DNA from 3 places in the Psychrobacillus sp. FSL K6-1415 genome. Region 2 is predicted to be linked to each of the others. Evidence: riboswitches for the same ligand, from Rfam matches in the RefSeq annotation. Region 2 holds a riboswitch; each other region holds the start of a gene.
The links. Region 2 has a riboswitch for thiamine pyrophosphate ahead of MKY60_RS01425 (Ykof family thiamine-binding protein). Riboswitches for the same ligand answer to the same signal wherever they lie in the genome.
Positions count from the first base shown of each region.

Region 1: linked by a shared signal. The riboswitch ahead of tenA (thiaminase II) and the one ahead of MKY60_RS01425 (Ykof family thiamine-binding protein) in region 2 are both predicted to bind thiamine pyrophosphate.
Region 3: linked by a shared signal. The riboswitch ahead of thiT (energy-coupled thiamine transporter ThiT) and the one ahead of MKY60_RS01425 (Ykof family thiamine-binding protein) in region 2 are both predicted to bind thiamine pyrophosphate.

Region 1 covers NZ_JBBOOQ010000001.1:4,190,554-4,197,390, forward strand. Annotated here, with positions in the region: gene MKY60_RS20685 (ECF transporter S component) at 35-568, shown strand; gene thiW (energy coupling factor transporter S component ThiW) at 711-1,199, opposite strand; gene thiE (thiamine phosphate synthase) at 1,201-1,884, opposite strand; gene thiD (bifunctional hydroxymethylpyrimidine kinase/phosphomethylpyrimidine kinase) at 1,832-2,665, opposite strand; gene thiM (hydroxyethylthiazole kinase) at 2,689-3,447, opposite strand; gene tenA (thiaminase II) at 3,450-4,133, opposite strand; TPP riboswitch at 4,221-4,323, opposite strand; gene MKY60_RS20715 (DUF1540 domain-containing protein) at 4,550-4,771, opposite strand; gene MKY60_RS20720 (isocitrate lyase/PEP mutase family protein) at 4,932-5,702, opposite strand; gene MKY60_RS20725 (malate:quinone oxidoreductase) at 6,155-6,837, opposite strand, start outside.
Region 2 covers NZ_JBBOOQ010000001.1:280,561-287,397, reverse strand. Annotated here, with positions in the region: gene MKY60_RS01440 (ABC transporter permease) at 1-548, opposite strand, end outside; gene MKY60_RS01435 (ABC transporter substrate-binding protein) at 625-1,620, opposite strand; gene MKY60_RS01430 (2-hydroxyacid dehydrogenase) at 2,070-3,029, opposite strand; TPP riboswitch at 3,339-3,446, shown strand; gene MKY60_RS01425 (Ykof family thiamine-binding protein) at 3,526-4,107, shown strand; gene MKY60_RS01420 (ECF transporter S component) at 4,109-4,690, shown strand; gene MKY60_RS01415 (ABC transporter ATP-binding protein) at 4,683-6,053, shown strand; gene MKY60_RS01410 (energy-coupling factor transporter transmembrane component T family protein) at 6,034-6,792, shown strand.
Region 3 covers NZ_JBBOOQ010000001.1:3,298,551-3,305,387, forward strand. Annotated here, with positions in the region: gene MKY60_RS15990 (M3 family oligoendopeptidase) at 1-482, opposite strand, end outside; gene MKY60_RS15995 (tryptophan-rich sensory protein) at 640-1,368, shown strand; gene map (type I methionyl aminopeptidase) at 1,564-2,313, opposite strand; gene thiT (energy-coupled thiamine transporter ThiT) at 2,361-2,942, opposite strand; TPP riboswitch at 3,007-3,098, opposite strand; gene MKY60_RS16010 (M20 family metallopeptidase) at 3,205-4,269, shown strand; gene MKY60_RS16015 (DUF4870 domain-containing protein) at 4,312-4,653, shown strand; gene MKY60_RS16025 (SGNH/GDSL hydrolase family protein) at 4,931-5,800, opposite strand; gene MKY60_RS16030 (aminopeptidase) at 5,814-6,837, opposite strand, start outside.

The sequences.
Region 1 (6,837 bases), 3.9 Mb from region 2:
TCTTATAAATGATTTGAAAAGGAAGGTATAAACTATGCAAAAAACAACAAGTTATTCCCAGGCACGTACTTTCGATTTAATTATTACGTCTATGTTAATAGCACTAGTCTTCGTTGCTACGATCTTGTTAAACATTAAATTACCTATCACGGCAAATGGTGGTTTAGTTCACCTCGGGACAGCAGTACTCTTTATCTCTTCTATTTTATTTGGTCCTAAAAAAGGTGCTATTGCTGGTGCAGTTGGGATGGGGTTATTTGACTTAGTATCTGGTTGGACATTATGGGCACCTTTCACTATTTTAACTCGAGGCCTACAAGGATATATAGTGGGGAAAATTGCTTGGTCGAACGGGCGCAACGGAAGTAGTTTCGCACTCAATTTATTCGCAACGATTATTTCGATTCCTTTTATGTTAGGTGGTTATTACATTTGCGAAGCGGTTCTATTTAGTAGTTGGATATTACCAGCAGCCTCTATCCCTGGAAACATCGTACAAAATGTTGTAGGACTCTGTGTAGCCATTCCCATTTGTGTAGTACTGAAAAAAATCCCATATTTTAAATAATTTATAAAAGCAGGGCAATAGCACAAATAGTTACTTGTTATGATTATTAAATTACACGAAAAAGGAAAATGCATTTTATAGGCATTTTCCTTTTTGTATTGGCTATGCTAATGAACGTTCTTGATAATGAATAAGAAATGCTTTAATACAGAACATTATTCGTTTTAATTTTCCTTAATTTATACATTAAAAGGACACCTAGCAAGGAGCCGCTAATACTCGACACCAGAAATGCCGGCATAAAGAAAAAGAAAGCCGCTTCTGTTCCCATTAGTATCCGTGCATATGGTACCGCCACTACTGACGCTATGATTCCGGTACCAATAATTTCTCCAGCGGCTGCAAGCCATAGTCTTCCTGAATGAATGTAAAGAATTCCTGCCAAAAATGCCCCGATCATCCCACCAGGAAATGCTAATAGCGACCCTGTTCCTGTTAGTACTCGTACAGCACCAGTCAGAAAAGCAATTATTACCGCTGGCACTGGGCCGAAAAGCACCGCTGCCATAACATTGATAGCATGCTGAACTGGATAGGCGCGTGCTATTCCAGTGGGAAGGTACACAAAAGCGGAACCGGCAACTGCTATGGCGACAAACATCGCCATAAGTACAAGCTGCTTGGACTTCATACTACCTTCTCCTTTCGCTTGAAGCCTTGAATTTGTTTATTTGCATCGCTATATCTTTAGCCTCTGCCAAAGCTGAAATCACCGCAACACCCGCTGCTCCTGCTTTCCAAACAGCTCTTGCGTTATCTGGTGTAATCCCACCAATACCTACAACGGGGATTTCTGAGAACAGCTGAGAAATCTCCATGATTCTATTAACTCCAGCTGGTGCCTTGGCATCATGTTTCGATTGGGTTTCGTAAACTGGACCTACTCCCAGGTAATCAGCTCCCTCTTTAACTGCGATTTTTGCTTCCTCCATAGAATGGACCGAAACACCAATGATTTTCCCTTCTCCAATACGAGAACGGACCGACGCGCAGTCAAGATCCTCCTGCCCAACATGGACCCCGTCAGCTCCAATCATGCATGCTAGCTCGACGTCATCGTTTACGATGAAAGGCACCCGATGAGTATTACAGAGCTTCTTGCATTCCAAAGCAAATCTTCTCAATGCATCTCCTTTTAACGCAAAGGGCCCTTTTTCCCTCAACTGGAAAAGACTGATTCCTCCAAGAAGTGCTTGTTCAAGAAGCACAAGTGGCTCTTTTCCTTTGACGTTGGCAGTGCCCATAATAAAATAAATAGCAGGTTTACTGAACAAGCTGCACCTCCTCCTTAGTGCCGAATTTATGATATGCTGCATGATTCGTAGGTCCATGTCCAGCACCGATATTTAGAGGATGGGAAATAGCCGCCTGTATAAACTGTTTTGCTGTATATAAGGATTTCTGCAACGGATTTCCTTTAGCCAATTCTGCTGTCAATGCGGCTGAGAAAGTGCAACCAGTTCCATGCGTATGGTTAGTATGAATCCGTGGTGAGCGCATTGTTAAAGTGTCGCCATTCCGGTGCAGATAAAAATCCTCTGTAAAGTTTATGTCTGTACCATGTCCACCTTTTATCACCACTGCCTCGGCTCCTGTCGCTAAGATCCACTTTGCCGCTCTTAACCTGGAAACAGAATCATGGATTTCCAAGCCACTTAAGACTTCAGCTTCTGGAATATTTGGCGTTACAACTGTGGCTAGCCGCAGCAAACAATTCATCAACGCATCTACCGCTTCCTGCTGTAAAAGAGAAGCTCCCCCTTTTGCAATCATGACCGGATCGACGATGACGTTCTGCCATCCGTACTTCTTTATTCCCCGGGCTGCTTCTTCAATAATGTCCGCATTGAATAGCATTCCTGTTTTTAATGCGGAAATCTGAAAATCTGTGCCTATAGCCTTCAGCTGATTTTCTACTGCGGTTCTATCCATCGGATAAATACCAGTGAGGCCAAGTGTATTCTGAGCTGTCACTGCTGTAATAACTGAAGTTGAATAAACCCCAAGCTCCTGGAATGTTTTGATATCTGCTTGAATTCCTGCTCCGCCTCCAGAATCAGATCCTGCAATAGTCAAAACTTGTTTGATATTTCCCATATCGCAACCTCCCCTAAACGGATTCAATTATCATAATTTCCTTGTGGCTTTGATGCCAATCCATCCAGAAAAGCAATCTGGAAGCTGCCCGGCGCTTGTGAATGTGGAGCTACTTTTTCTCCGCACATTGCATAAAAACGTAGTGCCTCTACAGTAGCAACCATAGGTTGACTTGGCGATGTTGCCAAAAACGCTGCCACCACGCCACTTAAAAGACATCCCATTCCAGTCACAAACGACATAAGTGGTGTACCATAAGGAATCTCCTCCACGTCTTCACCGTCAGTTACAACATCAATTTCACCAGTTACCGCAACGATCAACTTATATTTCCGTGCCATCTGCTTTGCAAGTTCGACGACATCTACATTTCCCTCTCCAGCATCAACGCCTTTTGCCTGCCATTCAACACCGGCAATTGCTGCCAGTTCCCCGGCATTGCAACGAAGGACGGTAATGTTAACATCTTCTATCAACTGACGGATAGCCGATAATCGGAAGGCGGTTGCACCTGCTCCCACAGGATCCAAAACGATTGGAATGCCCTTACTGTTTGCAGTTTTCCCTGCTAAGAGCATACTGCTTAAAGTAAGTTTATTTAAAGTCCCTATATTAAGCGACAAGGCATCAGCTAACATGGCAAGTTCCTCTACCTCTTCGTATGCTTCTCCCATAATTGGAGAAGCTCCGAGTGCTAATAGCCCGTTTGCTTGGAAATTTGAAACGACGTGATTAGTAATACAATGGACTATAGGCCGTTTTGTACGTAATGATGCAAGCATAGTTACACCTCCGCCTTACTCGAGACATTTACTGACCAAGTTTCCATCGTCCATGCTTGTTCCCAGAAATTCCATTCATAATAGCTGCTCCTGCGAAATCGATCTTTCAATTCCTGTCGCCGTTTTTCAGGTAAATTCACTGCGAGGTGATCCATTCGGGTAATCTGTTCATTAACAAGCTCCTTGAACCATTCAGATCCATATGTTGCAATCCATTTTTGATAAATGGGATGTTTTGGAGTTGCTTCTTTCAATCGTTCACCTATTTCATAATAAAGCCAGTAGCATGGGAGAATTGTAGCTAACACATCTGCAAGATCTCCTTCTGCTGATCGGTACATATGAGAAACATATGAATATGCAGTTGGAGACGGCTCAAACGTAGCCCAGTCCGTTTCCTTTACATTAAGCAATTCCATAAACGATTCATGCAAAGCCATTTCTGCGGCGCAGGTTTGTTCGGAATGGTATGCAAATCTTTTCGTTGTCTCCAAATCCGTAGCTTTTACCGCCCCGATTGCCTGAACTTTTGCAAAATGTGTTAAATAATAGGCGTCTTGCATGACGTAATACTTGAACACATCAAGTGGCAATGTTCCTTTCTCTATCCCTTTCACAAACGGATGGTGGAAACTCGCTTCCCATAAATCATTGCACTCATTCCTTACTTCTTTGCAAAATGTCATTTTTCTCCATCTCCTTTTTGGCAAATAAAAACACCGCTTTCCGGAAAAGGAAAGCGGCGATTAGTAAGCAGAAGAAAATAAAAATAAGCATACGTTCGCCCACTTCCCTCCGCTGGTATGATCCAGATCAGGTTCAAAGGGTCCAAGCTCTGCTTGTCTCAGCCGTTAAACGGCTCCCCTAGTGGATAGCGATATTCTTTTGTCAAAATCACTATAGCATAAAAGAAAAAATTATTCAAAAATTCCAGAAAATTTTTACGAGTTTACCAAATTTGTAGAGTACACCTTTTCCGATAATCTAAAAAGGGGCTAAAGAAATTTCTCTTTAGTCCCTCACCCTCAATGTGTAGACCAGCATTGCCTATCTCTAACCTAATTGGTTCGCACCCATTTTAGTATTATTAAATTATATAACACTACTTTCGGCCTTCTTCAGGTTTGAATGTTTTACAGCACGTATCTGCAGAATGACCTGCTTCCTCAGAAATAGTGCGGTAATCAAATTCAGAAGCAAACTCTGTATTATTGTGTTTTGCATGGTAATCCATATCTATTTCGATTTTTTCTGCTCCACAAACATTTCCTTTTGCATGGAAAATACAATTTGATACAGTACATTTCACTTCTACATTTGGCATAACTGTCCTCCTCATTGAGATTTATTGAGAAGTATAAAAATGAACTCCTCATAGATTATCTTGTCCAATTCAACGTTATTAATTTATATAAGATGTTTTCTTTCTGCAAATTTTGGTTCCTCACTCTTAACTTTTATCAACTTTTACCCCATTACGCAGTTTAGTCAATATATAAATGCGCAGTATCTTTACATTCTATTAATTGTTCTGTATTCTTTTCTAAAAAAGTAATATATTTATCGGATAATGCATTTCCAAAGCTAAATCGTTTAACTCCTAACTCTTTAAGCTTGTTACAATTCGTTAGTCCCGGTAAAGATAATACATTAAGTGGAGCTTTTATTTTCAATGCAACTTCTCTTATATCTTCTTCTAATTTCATTCCGGGAACAAAAATTCCACTAGCTCCACTTTCTACATAGGATTTTGCTCGATCAATTGTTTCCAACAGAGGATTTTCCCTCTGAAAATAAGTGTCAGTTCTAGCATTGATATAAAAGTTTTTAAAACCATTTGTATCTAAAGCGATTCTTATTTTTTCTAATAGGTTGCAGTGTTTAGATATTCCTCTTAACCCTTTCTGCTTTTTTAGTGAATCCTCAATATTGATACCTACAACTCCAATATCTGCGGTTTTCAAAACGTTATTAATAACAATCTCCACGTTTTCACTATAGCCTGCCTCAATATCCGCGGAAACGGGTATATTCACATTCTCAGCAATAGTTTTTATGATTGATAAATGTCTATCAAAATCAATTAATTCACCATCAATATAACCAAGGGAATTAGCAATCCCCCAACTCGTCGTTCCTATAGCTTTGAACCCTACTTTCTCGAGTGTTAAGGCCGATAATAAGTCCCAAGCATTTCCTAAGAATAGTAATTCTTCGGATGTATGAAGGTCATTAAATTCTTGTATTTTAGTCACATTTGCTCCTCCTAACTATTGTTGTACCTTATATTAACAAGTTATTTACAACCACTTCGACCTCATTCTTGCCCTTATGGTCCTAGCGATCAAAAAAGAGAAGCTTTTACAAGAAAGCGTTTTGTTAGGGAAATGACTAAGTTCGTAAAATCATGGACCTTTCTGAACTACTGACTATAACTAAATTCTGTGGACCTTCGACCATGTTCTAAGATAGAAAGAAAATGAGTAAAAGGCATACAATTTCTATATAAATAAAAAAAGACCCTTTAATCTATCTATGGACAGATTAAAGGGTCTATGTTGTATTTCTAATACTATTCATTATTACTCAATTCTTTAATTCTCTATTTTTAATTTAGCCTGTTAAATCTCTTCATTATAGAAACATTGTCATTAGTTAAAAATGTTACTAAAATTCCTAAATAAGCATTGATGCTACATCTAAAGAATTAACTATAGACCTGCTCTTTTTTGCTTAGACCAAGGGCTTCTGCGGTTGAAGTATGAATTTCGTCCAAAAGCTCGGGGTTGTCCATTAATGACACTCCGTAAGATGGAATCATCTCTTTAATTTTTGGCTCCCATTCTTGCATATGTTGTGGGAAGCATCTACCAAGAATTTCAAGCATGGCATGAACAGCTGTAGAAGCACCTGGAGAGGCACCTAGTAATGCTGCGATTGAACCGTCAGCGGCAGTAACAATCTCTGTACCAAATTGAAGAGTTCCTTTACCACCGGCTTCTGTATCTTTGATGACTTGTACACGTTGGCCTGCTACTACTGTATCCCAATCCTCCAGTTTAGCATTCGGTATAAACTCTCGAAGCTCTTCAATACGCTTTTCTTTCGATAACATAACTTGCTGGATTAAGTATTTTGTCAATGACATCTCTTTGGCACCTGCCGCCAACATAGTTACAACATTGTCCGGTTTTACGGAAGTTACCAAATCAAACATGGAACCCGTTTTTAAAAATTTTGGCGAGAAACCAGCAAATGGTCCGAATAGCAACGACTTTTTATTGTCGATAAATCGAGTATCTAAGTGTGGTACAGACATTGGTGGAGCACCAACCTTAGCTTTGCCGTATACTTTAGCATGATGCTGCTCTACCACTTCCGGTTTGTTAC
Region 2 (6,837 bases):
TCTTTATCTACATTACGAATTCCTAGCTCAGTCAATCGAATAACTGGTGGAAGTGCATAAATAATAGTAGCAATAACCGCTGGAACATTTCCTAGAGGGAAAAAGAATATTACTGGTATTAAATAGACAAAGCTAGGCATTGTTTGCATTGCATCCAAAACAGGTCTCATTATTGTCGACATTGTTTTACTAAATGCAGTCCCAACTCCTAATGGAATCCCAATTACAAGAGAAAGTATAACTGAGATTAATACAATGGATATAGTGGTCATTGTTTCGGGCCACAAATCGAATGTACCTATTAGGAATATAAAGAGGCCAAAAAGAAGTCCTCCATATAAATTTGTAAAGTACCACCCTAAAAGAAAGATAATTATGATAAAAATCCACCATGGGATTGCTAGAAGACCTGCTTCTAGCCCCTTAATCATGGAAGAAGATATAACAAAGACAAAATCAAAGAATGCTTCAAAATTCATCGCTAAAAAGTCAATGAAATTTTCTACTACATCTCCAATTGGAATTCTTACTTCAGGAAATTCTGTCATACATTTTGGACTGTATCAAAAAGAACAGTCGCATACACCTCACTTTTTATGGTTAAATTACTATGATCATGAACCATTACTTCAAAGCTGCTTTCACTTTTTCTGCAACTTCTTCAGACACCCAAGTAGTCCAAATATCTTCATGCTCATTCATCCACCACTGTGCGGCTTCATCTGCTTCTACTTCGTTTTCATTCATATATTTTAATGCTTCTTCTGTTAGAGCATTACTAGTTTCATATTTGCTTAAGAAATCAGTTACGTCTTTTGCTTGCGTTGGAAAATCTTTGTGTACTGCGATTACAACATCATTCGGAGGAAATTCAGTTCCTTTAGATTCTTCCCAAGTCGCTGCATCATAAGGAGTATCCTCAAGTAATGTTAAGTCATAACTAGCTGTTACCCATGTTGGCGACCAGTAATACCCTACCCATGGTTCACCCTTTTTATATGCTCCCGCTAAATCTGCTACTATTGCAGAGTCAGATCCAGGTGCTAAGTAATTGTAGTTCGCGTCAAGGCCATATGTTTCAAGTTTCGTCTCCAAGTGTTCACTTACAGCCCAGCTAGAAGGCGCACCAATTATTCTACCTTTGGTGTTGTCTTCAGGGTCTTGGAAAATATCTGGATATTTCTCTAGGTCTTGGACAGTTTTCAAATCAGGTGCAACTGCTTCAATCCCTCTTTCTTTATCCCCTTTTATCACGTAAGTTGGAACATATAGTCCTTGCGTATTATCATTGAAATTAGTTGCTAACTTCACAATGTTTCCACTATCAATTGCTTTTTCATAAATCTCCTTTGTATTATCTGTCCATATCTCCATATAAACATTGATGTCCCCTTGTTCAAGTGATTGCAACGTAGCTGCGGTAGTTCCACTTGTAACCTCGGTTTCATAGCCATAACCTTCTTCGACGATTAATTGGGCTATACTATTGTGAACACGTATACTATCCCAACCGGCATCTGCAAATTTAATCACTTCAATACTGTCTGTGCTAGATTCACTACTACATGCACCAAGTACTAAAAATGCACACAAAGAAATAAACAACATAATTTTCCTCATTATTTTTCCCCTTTTCTCTATTTATTAAAATAGACACATAGTCCTACCCTCCAATACATACCCTTTTTTCTCAAGTTTAATCATTTGAATTTTGAATATTATTATAGAACTATGCTCCCAAATTTCCAAAATTCTGGTACGTCTATTTTATGAGTTCCCATGTTACTAGAGTTTATGAAGTGAAGCAAATAAGATATGGTTAAAAACGGTATATTATTCAATAATTTCGAATAATAAGAATCGGATTTACAGACTATTAGTTATAGAGTTATGGTATTTATTGTGTAATTTAAGATATTTTTTGTAGGTATTATGAATCAATCTGGGGTTTATTGAATTTTCTACTTTTAGGAAGGGATATTAAATGTAATTTCTATAAATGAGAGATAATTGGTTTGATAAATTAATAAAAAAAGTGGTCACTAAATTATAGGACCACCGCTTAAGTATTATACAATTCTATTCTGAGGCTCTCTGTTTTCTAACACTGCTTCTATATCTTTTGCGTTCAATTCCATCATTGCTTGACGAGTTCGAATACTAGCACTGCCAATATGAGGCAATACAGTTACGTTAGGTAATGTCAACAAAGGATGATCTAACGGCACAGGTTCTTGTTCAAATACATCAAGCCCAGCAGCCCATATTTTTTTAGAAGTTAATGCGTTAAATAGAGCTTGTTCATCTACAATGCCACCTCGTGCGACATTAATAATTGTTGCAGTATTCTTCATCAGATTGAGTTCACGTTCACTTATAAGTCCTTTTGTTTCTGGAGTTAGTGGAGTTAGCAATATAACAAAATCAGATTGCTTTAGTAAGTCGTCTAATTCAGCATAAGTAAAACCATACGTTTCTTCCGCTTCTAGTTTTCTAGAACGATTATGATATAACACATTCATGTCAAAGCCTTTTGCACGCCTTGCAACTGCTTCTCCTATGCGACCCATCCCAACAATACCAAGCGTTGCACCGAAAATATCCATGCCTGTATATTGCATTGGCGACCAGGACGTCCAATTACCTGAACGAATTTCTTGTTCTACTTCTGTTATTCTTCGAGCCGTCGCTAACAATAAAGCAAATGTTAAGTCTGCTGTTGTCTCTGTTAATACACCCGGCGTATTAGTTACGATAATACCGTGTTCTTTTGCAGCTTCCACATCTATATTGTTATAGCCAACAGCAAAATTACTGATTACTTTTAAATTTGACAGACTTTCAATTAGTGCACGATCGATATTATCAGATAGCATCGTCCATAAAGCATGTGCACCTTTAGCATTTATTTTTATTTCTTCATATGTCATCGCAATACTTTCGCTATGCCACATATGTACATCAAATTTCGCCCTTAAAGGCTCGACGATTTCTTCAGGTAGTTTACGTGTAATGTATATATTGTCCATAACTTCTTCCCCCTTTGTTGTATTAACCAAATCATGGACGAAAGTACGAAATTTTGCAAACATATTTACATCTTTTAATAGCTACGTTATACTTTGGGCACATAAGAAAAGTGCGAGCACCTATGTTAGCTTCAACAATGTTCTTTTGCGATAAGCTTTGCGCAGAAGCAGGCTCTGGATAGAAATTCACGTAAAGACGTCCTTATGGCTTGGTGAAATTCTGAAGTGTCTCAAGCGATTTAGGTGCTGAACTAGATAGATATGCGTAACAGCACATATTTTCTAGTCTTTTAAAAAACTACATACCGTTTTCTGCACTAGGGGTGCCCACTTTGGCTGTGATGAGAGCTTTTTAGCTCCGATCCCTTATTACTCGATCAGGATAATACCTGCGTGAGGAAGTGCGGTGACTTTCCTAATATTTTTGTATTGGATTAGTGACTGCATCTTCACGGATGTGGCCTTTTTTTATGAAAAAATTTAGGAGGTTTTACAAATGGAATGTGGATTAAGCCCAATCATCGGATTTCGTTTTTCGTTACATCCGATGAACAATGATTTTATTAAGGTAATTAAAGAAGCTTTGAAGGAGACGGATACGTCGAATGTGTGGATGCATACGGATGATGTGTCGACAGTCATTCGCGGGAAACAAGTGCACGTGTTTAATGTAGCAAAAGCTCTAACTTTACATGCAGCTAAAACAGGTGTACATGTTGCTTTATCTGGCACTTTCTCTGCTGGTTGCCCAGGTGACTCTTCTGGAGATGCCTATCTAGATAAGGGTGATATAATCGCCAACACAGATATTACAAAACAATATGTTTCCTCTCAATTTGCGCTATATCCGATGAATAATCCCAATTACATGGACGTTATTTATCGTGAAGTAGATCGTGCTAAAGAACAAGGTGTATTCAATGAATCGATGCACTATGCAAGTGGTATTCATGGTGATATACACGATGTGTTTGCATTTTATGAAGAAGCATTCACGAATGCACGCTCAGAAAAACATAAGCATTTGGTCATGACAGTTTCTATGAGTCTTAATAGCCCTTCTCACGGAGGTCGCTGATATGCTGAAATCATGGAAGTTAAAAGAGATTGTACTAATGTCCTTGTTCGCGGTTGTCTTTGGTATTGTTTATCTATTGTTCTTGCATGTCGGCAATATTTGGGCTGGGTTCATCGGTCCAATTGCGTATGAATGGATTTTCGGAATTTGGTTTATAGTATCAATTATTTGTATGTATATTATCCGCAAACCTGGTGCAGCAGTCGTTTCCGAGACGATTGCTGCTGCGATTGAAGTATTATTAGGTAATGCTGTAGGACCCCGCTTAATACTTTCAGGAGTTATCCAAGGCCTAGGTGCTGAAGCAGTTTTCGCTGCTACACGATATAAACGCTTTGATTTATGGGTTCTAATGCTTGCTGGTGTTGGATCGTCAATCTTTAGTTTTGCTTATGGATACTTTCTAGGTGGATTTACAGTGTTCAGCACGGGTTATGTTGCATTAATGCTTGGAATTCGTATAGTAAGTGGTGCTTTGCTTGCCGGTGTCGGTGGAAAAGCAGTAGCAGATGGTCTACTAGCAACTGGTTCTCTTCGTGGATATGCCATTTCTCGATCGAAAAAAGGTGAAGTTCGTGCATGAAGTTATCGAATTTGAAAAAGTAAGTTTTCGTTATCCTGACGAGGAAAAATGGATACTGGAGGGTCTTTCGTTTACTGTTTTGCGAGGGGAACGTATAGTCATCACTGGTCCAAGTGGATGTGGGAAAACGACTTTACTGTATTTATGCAATCGATTGTATCCGGATAATTGCGATGGTATTTTGTCTGGTTCAATAAAACTTTTTGGGAAAGATAGCCTTTCCTTTATTCCCGGGGAAATAAACCATCGCATAGCGACAGTCTTTCAAGACCCTGATGCACAATTTTGCATGCAAACAGTTGAAGAAGAACTTGCTTTTACACTTGAAAATTTGCATACTAAACGCGATGAAATGGAGAAAAGAATTTCTGACGTACTGACTCTAACCGATTTAACTGAGTTTCGCCATGCAATCATACAAAAACTTTCTGGTGGTCAAAAGCAACGTATTGCCACTGCATGTGCACTTATAATGGAGCCAGAAATTCTGTTACTAGATGAACCACTCTCCCATTTAGACCCTTTCACAGCCAAAAAGTATGTGGAGTGGTTAGATAATTTACAACAAAAAAGAACGATGACAATTATAGCTATTGAGCATCGATTGGATTTATGGGGGGACTTTTTCGAAAGAAATATTCCCTTGCATAATGGCAAAGTAACTTCTAAATTAGAAAAACGAGTAAGCAGTACACAAGAAAATAATTCGCTAGTCGTTAGTAAAGTACAGGCAATGCCTTTTTTGAAAGAAACTACTTTCACATTAAATCATGGAGAAGTAACTGTACTTGCCGGACCAAATGGTAGCGGAAAATCTACTTTGTTGAAAGCATTATGTCAGCTAATTCCTTCTACAGGGACTGTAGTACCTTTAAATTTAGGATATGTCCCTCAATCTCCTGAGTTTTTATTTCTCACACAAAATGTGTTAGATGAAGTTAGTTTTGGTGGTGGAAATAGTTCAATGGAAATGATGACTAGATTGCAGCTGTTACCTATTGCGGATTCCCATCCATTTTCAGTAAGTCATGGACAAAAGCGACGAGTGGCTATTGCAGCAATGCTTTGTGATGGCAGAGAAATTATTCTAATGGATGAACCAACTTCTGGCCAGGACTCAGCAGCTTTGTTCGAATTATTCCATTTAATCGATGAGCGTGCGCGTGAAGGTACCACATTTTTAATCGTTACGCATGATATGGAGTTTGCTCATTATTTAGCAGACTCGGTTTTATTGATGAAAGATGGCCAATTGACTGGAAAGTTTAACGCTGAAGCTGTATGGGAAGACAGGAAATTGTTAATGGATCATCACCTACTCCGCCCGAAAGGAGTGATAGGTCATGAAGAATGCTTTGCATAAGATGAATCCTTCGATTAAATTTTTGGCAATTACAATTTGTATGTTTACGATGGCATTCTTCTTCGATCCTTGGACGCCACTTGTTTTTTGGATCGGCGTACTAATGCTACAATTGTTGTTCACCCAGATCAACTGGAAAAAATGGTTGTTGTTTATGCTTCCTTTTTTTGTTACTGCTTTCGGTTATTTTTGGACTACACTTGTGTTCGCAGAAGATCAATCCGGTCCTGTTGTATGGTCCATTTGGAATTTGCACGTTACCCAAACACAATTGAATCATGCTCTATCTTTAAGTTTTCGGGTGATGGCATTTTCCAGCTTGTCCTTATTATTCGCTTTAACGACGAATCCAGTGACATTCATTTTAAGTCTTATGCAACAATTAAAGCTCTCACCCAAAATTGCTTACGGAGTGATGGTTGGATACCAATTTTTGCCCGTCTTGAAAGATGAATTTGTGCAAATTAGGCAGGCCCATCGAATAAGAGGTGCTACCAAGGAAAAAAATGCGTTGCAAAGATTATTTGGCATACGACGTATTTTGATTCCTATGCTTGCAGGAGCTGTACGAAAAGCAGAGCGTGCAGCGTTTGCAATGGAAGCGAGAGGTTTCACTGGTGATCGAAGAAGTAGTTATTTTCATGTGATTACCATCGGGAAAGTAGACTTTGCATTAGTTAGCTTATTTTTAGTTGTGTTAGTTTTAAGCTGTTCGAATATGTTGTGGCTCCGTTTATAGATTTTGTTTCTCTTACTCTTACGATAATATAAAAGTATGTGAAAT
Region 3 (6,837 bases), 3.0 Mb from region 2:
GTAATCATGTCTTCCTCTTTTTCAGAGAGCATTCGCTTTGCTTCATCTCTCCATTCATTTAACACAAATGCAAAAGGAGAAAGTTCTGTCGTTTGAAGCAGTTCCTCCCACACAGTTTCCTTCGTTTTACTTAGCACTTGTTGAATGGTTAGCATTTGAGAAGAGAACTTAGCGTATAGCGACCCTACCTCGCCCTGTAACAATGCCGCCTGCTTATCCGTTGTATCCTGTGCTAAAAAACACCCAATTACTGCTCCACCTTCTGATAAATTAGTTGCTATATCTTTTAGCTCATTAACCATTTTCTCGATATTTGAGACATCGGCAATAGATGTTGGTGAATCAAAGTCTTTTAGTTTAGTTTCAAAGCTGCTTAGCTTTTCTTTTACTTTATCCAAATGGCTTCTTAGAGATGGTGAGTTACTTCCCCCTTCAAAAAAGCGATCGAGATCCCAGACAACCGGATAAGTTTGTTCAATCATCTAAATATTCCTCCTATATTGACAATTATTTTAGAATTCTAGTATATCATGTTTTTCTAATACAGATTGTTTGATTTTCGTCACATAACATTCATAATTCTAATTTGTTGTTGCTATATATCAAAGGTATACTTATTAAATAGAAGGAGGCAGCTGAATGTTTAAAATAATCCTTTTAATGTTATTTTTTATATCTACTGTAATTGTTAAACTATTATCTATTTTACTACCCATAAATGGTCAAACTAGTGGCGAGATATTCAACAGACTTCCCGTATTTTTTACTCCAGCAAATTATGTGTTTTACATATGGATTGTTATTTTTATATTATTAGCTTGGTGGATTTGGAACAATATGAAGGATTATAAATCTTCTCGTCCTATTCCTACGAAGCGTATTCTATTATACGGAATAGCCTCTGTGTTATATATTTTGTGTATATTAAGCTGGCATTACGAACTGTTTGGATACGCTTTTGGTTTTCTCACAGTCTTACTAAGCTGCTTGTTTAAATTGTATCTAACCTATCCTTTAGATGATTTAAGCCGAAAAAATCGATTGCCAATTTCCTTCCTTTTAGGTTGGACATTTATCAGTTTCTTCACAAACCTATCTTATCTCCTAACGTTTTATGAATTTGATGGATTTGGTATGACAAAATCACTTTGGGGAGTTATTTTCTTAACCATTGCGACAGCTATAGCTCTTCATTTTCGTTATCATTATTTAGACCGTCTTATGCCAATTGTTTTTATCTGGACTTTCATTGGAGTAGCAATTCACCACAACTTTAGCGAACTACTCCTAACCGCAGCATCCATTTTTCTAAGCTGCGTCCTAATCGTGGGGATTATATTCTTTAAGAAAAGCACAAGACCCCTTTAAAGTTAAAACTTTTTAGGGATGCTTGGTTGTGACAGACCTCACAACTAAGCATCCCTTTTTTTGTTAATATTATGACGTATTGCCTGTCCGCCACTCTCCTAAAACTTCAACACCCACGGAAATCCGCAGTATGTTAATCCATATTCTTAATTTAAAAAAAGCCTTCGAAAAAGTAAATTTCGAAGGCTTTTTGTTTTAGTCTAATTTAGTTAATAATATAGGAGCACCTTTTGTTACAACAATTGTATGCTCAATCTGTGCTACTAACGATTTATCGGGAGTTACAAATGTCCAACCATCACCAGATTCTACAATATGCTCTGCCTTTGCAGAAATAAACGGCTCTACTGCTAAAACCATTCCTTCTTTTAATATCGTAGGATCCCATGCATCATAATAATTCAAGACATGTTGTGGAGCTTCATGTAACGATTTTCCAATACCATGCCCAGTTAGGTTCATAATAACATGCAAGCCATTATCTTTAGCTTCTCTAGCAACCGCTTTTCCGATTTGGTTTAAACGAGAGCCTGCTTTCACCTTCAACATAGCCCGTTCAAATGCACTCTCTGCCACTGCACATAATTTTTCTTTTTCTTCATATCCCTCACCAACAACAAAAGAAATACCTGTATCTGCAAAATATCCATCACAAGATCCAGACACATCAATATTCACAATATCGCCTTCTTGAATTACGCGAGAACCCGGGATACCATGAGCAACTTCTTCGTTGACGGAGATACAAGTATATCCTGGAAAATCATATTCACCCATTGGTCCAGAAATCGCACCATGCTCTGTAAATAACTTTCCGCCAATCTCATCCAGTTCTTTCGTTGTAATACCAGGTTTAGTTGCAGCCCTCATCACATCTCTTACTTCTGCAACAATACGCCCTATTTTTTTTAATGCCACTAACTCTTCGTCAGTTTGTACAATCATCTTAACAAGATCCCTTCTTCACTAAATGTACTCTAATCATATCATATTTAGTGAGAATTCGGCAGTGCAAGGCGCGGAGCTTTAACAAATAAAATGGAACAAATGAAAGCAGCAATTAAAAATACAGGAATCATATAAGTAGAATTATAGATTAATGAATACAAAATGACGTTTTGATCGCCAGCAAATTCACCAAAGAATAGAATACCTGAAGTCACATGTGCTAAATAACGAAGAAAAGCAGCTATTAATGCTCCTAAGACAACCGCTGTAATCATTTTCACTTTATCTTTTTGTTCAAATGCCTGTAAAAATGCAGGTCTTAAAAACCCAGCGAACCCTGCAACCATAAAGGCGATGAAATAATCAATTGCAACCTGTGCAATAACTATTTCAAATGATAATGGCGCTGCATAAAATCGCCCTGTTACCACTTGTAGCACACCTATTAAAAATCCAGTAGCAAGACCTGCAACTATACCACGACGAAAGGCCATTAAAATAACAGGTACAAGAACGAATGTTACGGAGCCGCCCTGTGGCATTCCAAAGCCAATCATATCTAAAACATATCCTAACGCCGCAAAAATAGCGATTTCCATTAATATTAATACACGTTGATTTTTCATGACAATCCCCTTTTTTTGACCACAAAAAAACGACCCCCGGGATAGACCCAGACATCGCGCGATTGTCAGTTTCCATCCACATCCCTACGCAAGCACTAACTTACAGGTTCAAAGGGTACTATCTCAGCCACTATTGTGGCGCCCCTTGTGGTTTGAATTATTTAGTTCGAATTCATTGTATCTGAATAAAATGCCTAATGCAACCTTATTTGTTTCATTTGTTATACTAATGAAATAAATATATGAAAAAGGGGATGTTCACATGCTTACATTACTAAAAGATCTGGTACGTATCAAAAGTGACACAATCGAAAGTGCAAATAATGCTTTATTATTCTGTGAAAGTTGGCTAGAAGAACGTGGGATTCATACAACTGTCTTACAGCATGAGGGAAAGTTGATGCTAGTAGCAGAAATAGGAATTGGTGATGAATGTATGATTTGGAATGGGCATGTAGATGTTGTTCCAGGTAACCCAGAGCAATTCGAGCCATTTATAGAAGGTGATCTTTTATATGGTCGAGGAACTGCTGATATGAAAGCAGGAGTTGCTGCGATGATGCAAGCTTTTTACGAGCTTTCTAAAGAATCTAAAAGTCTTACTAAAAAAATTCAGCTTCATATTGTAACGGATGAGGAAACCGACGGTAAAACTACCAAGTTTTTAGTTGATCAAGGATATACTGGTGACTTTGTTATATGCGGCGAGCCTACCCACCTCCAAATTGGTTTACAGGCAAAAGGAATTATTCAGTTTGATGTAATACTGAAAGGTAAACCTAGTCATGGTAGCCGTCCATGGGAAGGAAAAAATGCAATTGAGCAAGCTTTTCTGTTTGACCAACAGCTACGCACTCTCTCTTTTTTAACTGCAAGCAATGAGTTCTATGATTATCCTTCCTTAAACTTGGCGAAAATACAAGCAGGTGATCGCTATAACGTTGTTCCCGATGAATGTATAATAAGCTATGATCTTCGCTTTGTTCCTGGCCAGAATATGCAGAGTATTACTTCAGAGATTAAAAAGTTGGCAGAGAAATTCCCTAAAAGTGAATTTAAGATTCAAGCGACTGCACCTGCAGTAACAACGGAAGCCATTAATCCTTTTATCGAACGTATTGCACATGTTACTTCACAGTTCATCGGAAAACCTGCTGTATTATTTGGGCAGCATGGAGCTGCCGATGCTCGCTTCTACGCGGAAGCTGGAGCAGGTGCAATTGAGTTTGGACCAAGTGGAGGGGATTGGCATGGTGTAAAAGAATATGTATCTATTTCCTCTCTGGAAAATTACAAGAATATTTTAGTTTCCTTATTTAAGAAATGAAACATATAGCTGAGTATTTTGTTAAAAATTGAGGAAAGGAGGTTGAATAGACTGGATAACCCTAAAATTTTATCAGCACTTTCTTATTTTAGTGTATTGTTTGCTCCTTTTTTATTGCCTATTATCGTTTATTTTATATCACAAGATTCTAATGTAAAATATCATGCGAAAAAATCATTAATTTCCCACATTATACCTGTAATATTGTTAATAATTTTATTCATTAGTGTTTTTACAAGCTTCACCCCCATTGCATCGGGATTTAATGAACAGCCTTCCCTATGGATGGCTGCCGGACCTTTAATACTTATCGCGATTTACATGCTCGTATATGTAATAGTAATGATTTGGAATATAGTCCAGGGCATTAAAGTTTTACGATAAAGAGAGAGTTTATGTATTGGAGTTTGAGGGTACATAACTATTAATATCGAAAGCCAAGGAGCGATACCGATGAAAGTAAAAAACCTAGTCAAAACAGCAATTAAATTGGCACCAATTGTTTATCCTATTATACGTAAAGTCATAAAATCTAAAAAAAATGTACGTTAAAAAGCTGTCCTCTTTTGATTTGGAGGACAGCTTTTTTAGGTTTGCACAACATTCATCAACTTATTCAAAACATTGGGTAAGGTCCAAATACCATAAGTCATTCAAAATGCTAAATTAATGGCTTCATTTCTGATAAAGAATAGTATTGGTCCATTTCTACTGATCTTGAAACAGGAGATTTCTCTTGTTCTCTAGATGCATTCAAAATTTGTTCAAAAGTAAGCGGATTAGGTGTTGGCAACTCGTTATGTGTAACTACTAATCCATTGTTGTATTGCGAAAAGAATGCATTTGCCATTATACGGTATCCTTCCATCGTTGGATGGACGTCTGCGGGATTTGGTAATAACTTAGTAGCATTTACACCGAATGGTTCTTCCACAGACACATATGTCGCACCATTGACCTCAGACTCTTTTTTTAAAATTGTATGCAATCGGTCTAGCTCTTTTTTTATACCTTCCTTTTGAGATGCTCTCACATGAGGATAGGCAAAATAATAACCCATTACATAAATTTTGGCTTTTGGCGCGATTGCCTGTACCTCTTTAATAATCTGCCCTATATTTTTTCGAACATTATTTAATGCAAAATCAGCATGGAGTTGCTGATAAGCAATAGAACCACTTGATGAATTCACTTGCACCATTTGCAGTAAGTCATTGGCTCCCGCTGATATTGTGACTAATGTAGCGTTTTTCAACGTTTCCTTTGCTTCGTCCGTTTGAACCTTAGTAAGCACATCTGCAGTTGTATAACCTGGGAATGCCAACGCTTTTGAATAAAATGCAAGTTGACCAGTCCTAGTTAGCTTCTGTGCTATTAAATCTGTATAGCCGGTATCTATAGCTCGATTCGGTGTTTGTCCTGCTGCTAGGGAATCTCCAATCGCAATATAAACTTCGGAGCCCTTGGCATCTACTGTGATAGTTCCAAATGAAACAACTAGAATAATTAAAGTACAGACCCATTTTTTCAAGCTGACCAACTCCTTAAAAAGCCCATGCACCTTTTATGAATATAGGCTCCATTGTTCCATCTGCTAGTTCTCCCATAATGTCCATGTCCCCGCTACCTATCATAAAGTCTTCATGTACAATGGATGTGTTAATACCTATTTGTTCTAATTCACTTTGAGTTAAACCACGAGCACCCTCAACACATGTAGGATATGCTTCCCCTATAGCAAAATGGTTAGAGGCATTTTCATCAAATAATGTATTAAAGAATAATACATTTGAAGCGGAAATAGGTGATTTATGTGGCACTAAAGCTATTTCTCCTAAATACTTCGCTCCATCATCTGTTCCAATAAGCTCTTGTAATAGCTTCTCACCAGTTGCAGCTTTTATAGAAGTAATCTTTCCATTTTCAAAAGTTAGAGTAAAATCATCTATTACATTTCCCTGATAGACGAAAGGCTTTGTATTTTTCACATAGCCATTTACTCCTGTTTTAAGTGGTGCAGTATATACTTCTTCTGTTGGCATATTAGCAATGAACGGAACGTTTTGACCATTTTTACTTGCTCCTGACATCCAAATATGTTCTTTCGGAAGTTCAACTTGAATATCTGTTCCTTCTGCTTTATAGTGCAGCTTTTTAAAGCGCTTATCATTTAGTAGAGTTGCTCTACTTTCAAGGTTATCAATATGTTCTTTCCACTTTTGAACTGCTGTTCCTTCTCCGATGCGTACTACCTGGAATATTAACTCCCAAAGTGCTTGCATTTGTTCCTCCAGCTTTAGGTTTGGATATACCTTTGCAGCCCATTTTTCTGAAGGCATTGCAACGATAGACCATGTAATAACATCATTCATCACTGCTTTTCGATAATTCTCTAACGCTTTGCCACTTGCCTTTTGAAAGTTAGATATACGGTCAATCGAAACACCTTCTAATAAGTCTGGGTTATCTGCATCAATCCATAATAATGCACCTTTATTTTCGATTAGTTCATCACGTTGCATAGCAGCCCATTTAGGAAATTCATTGAACGCTTCATCAGGTGCATAA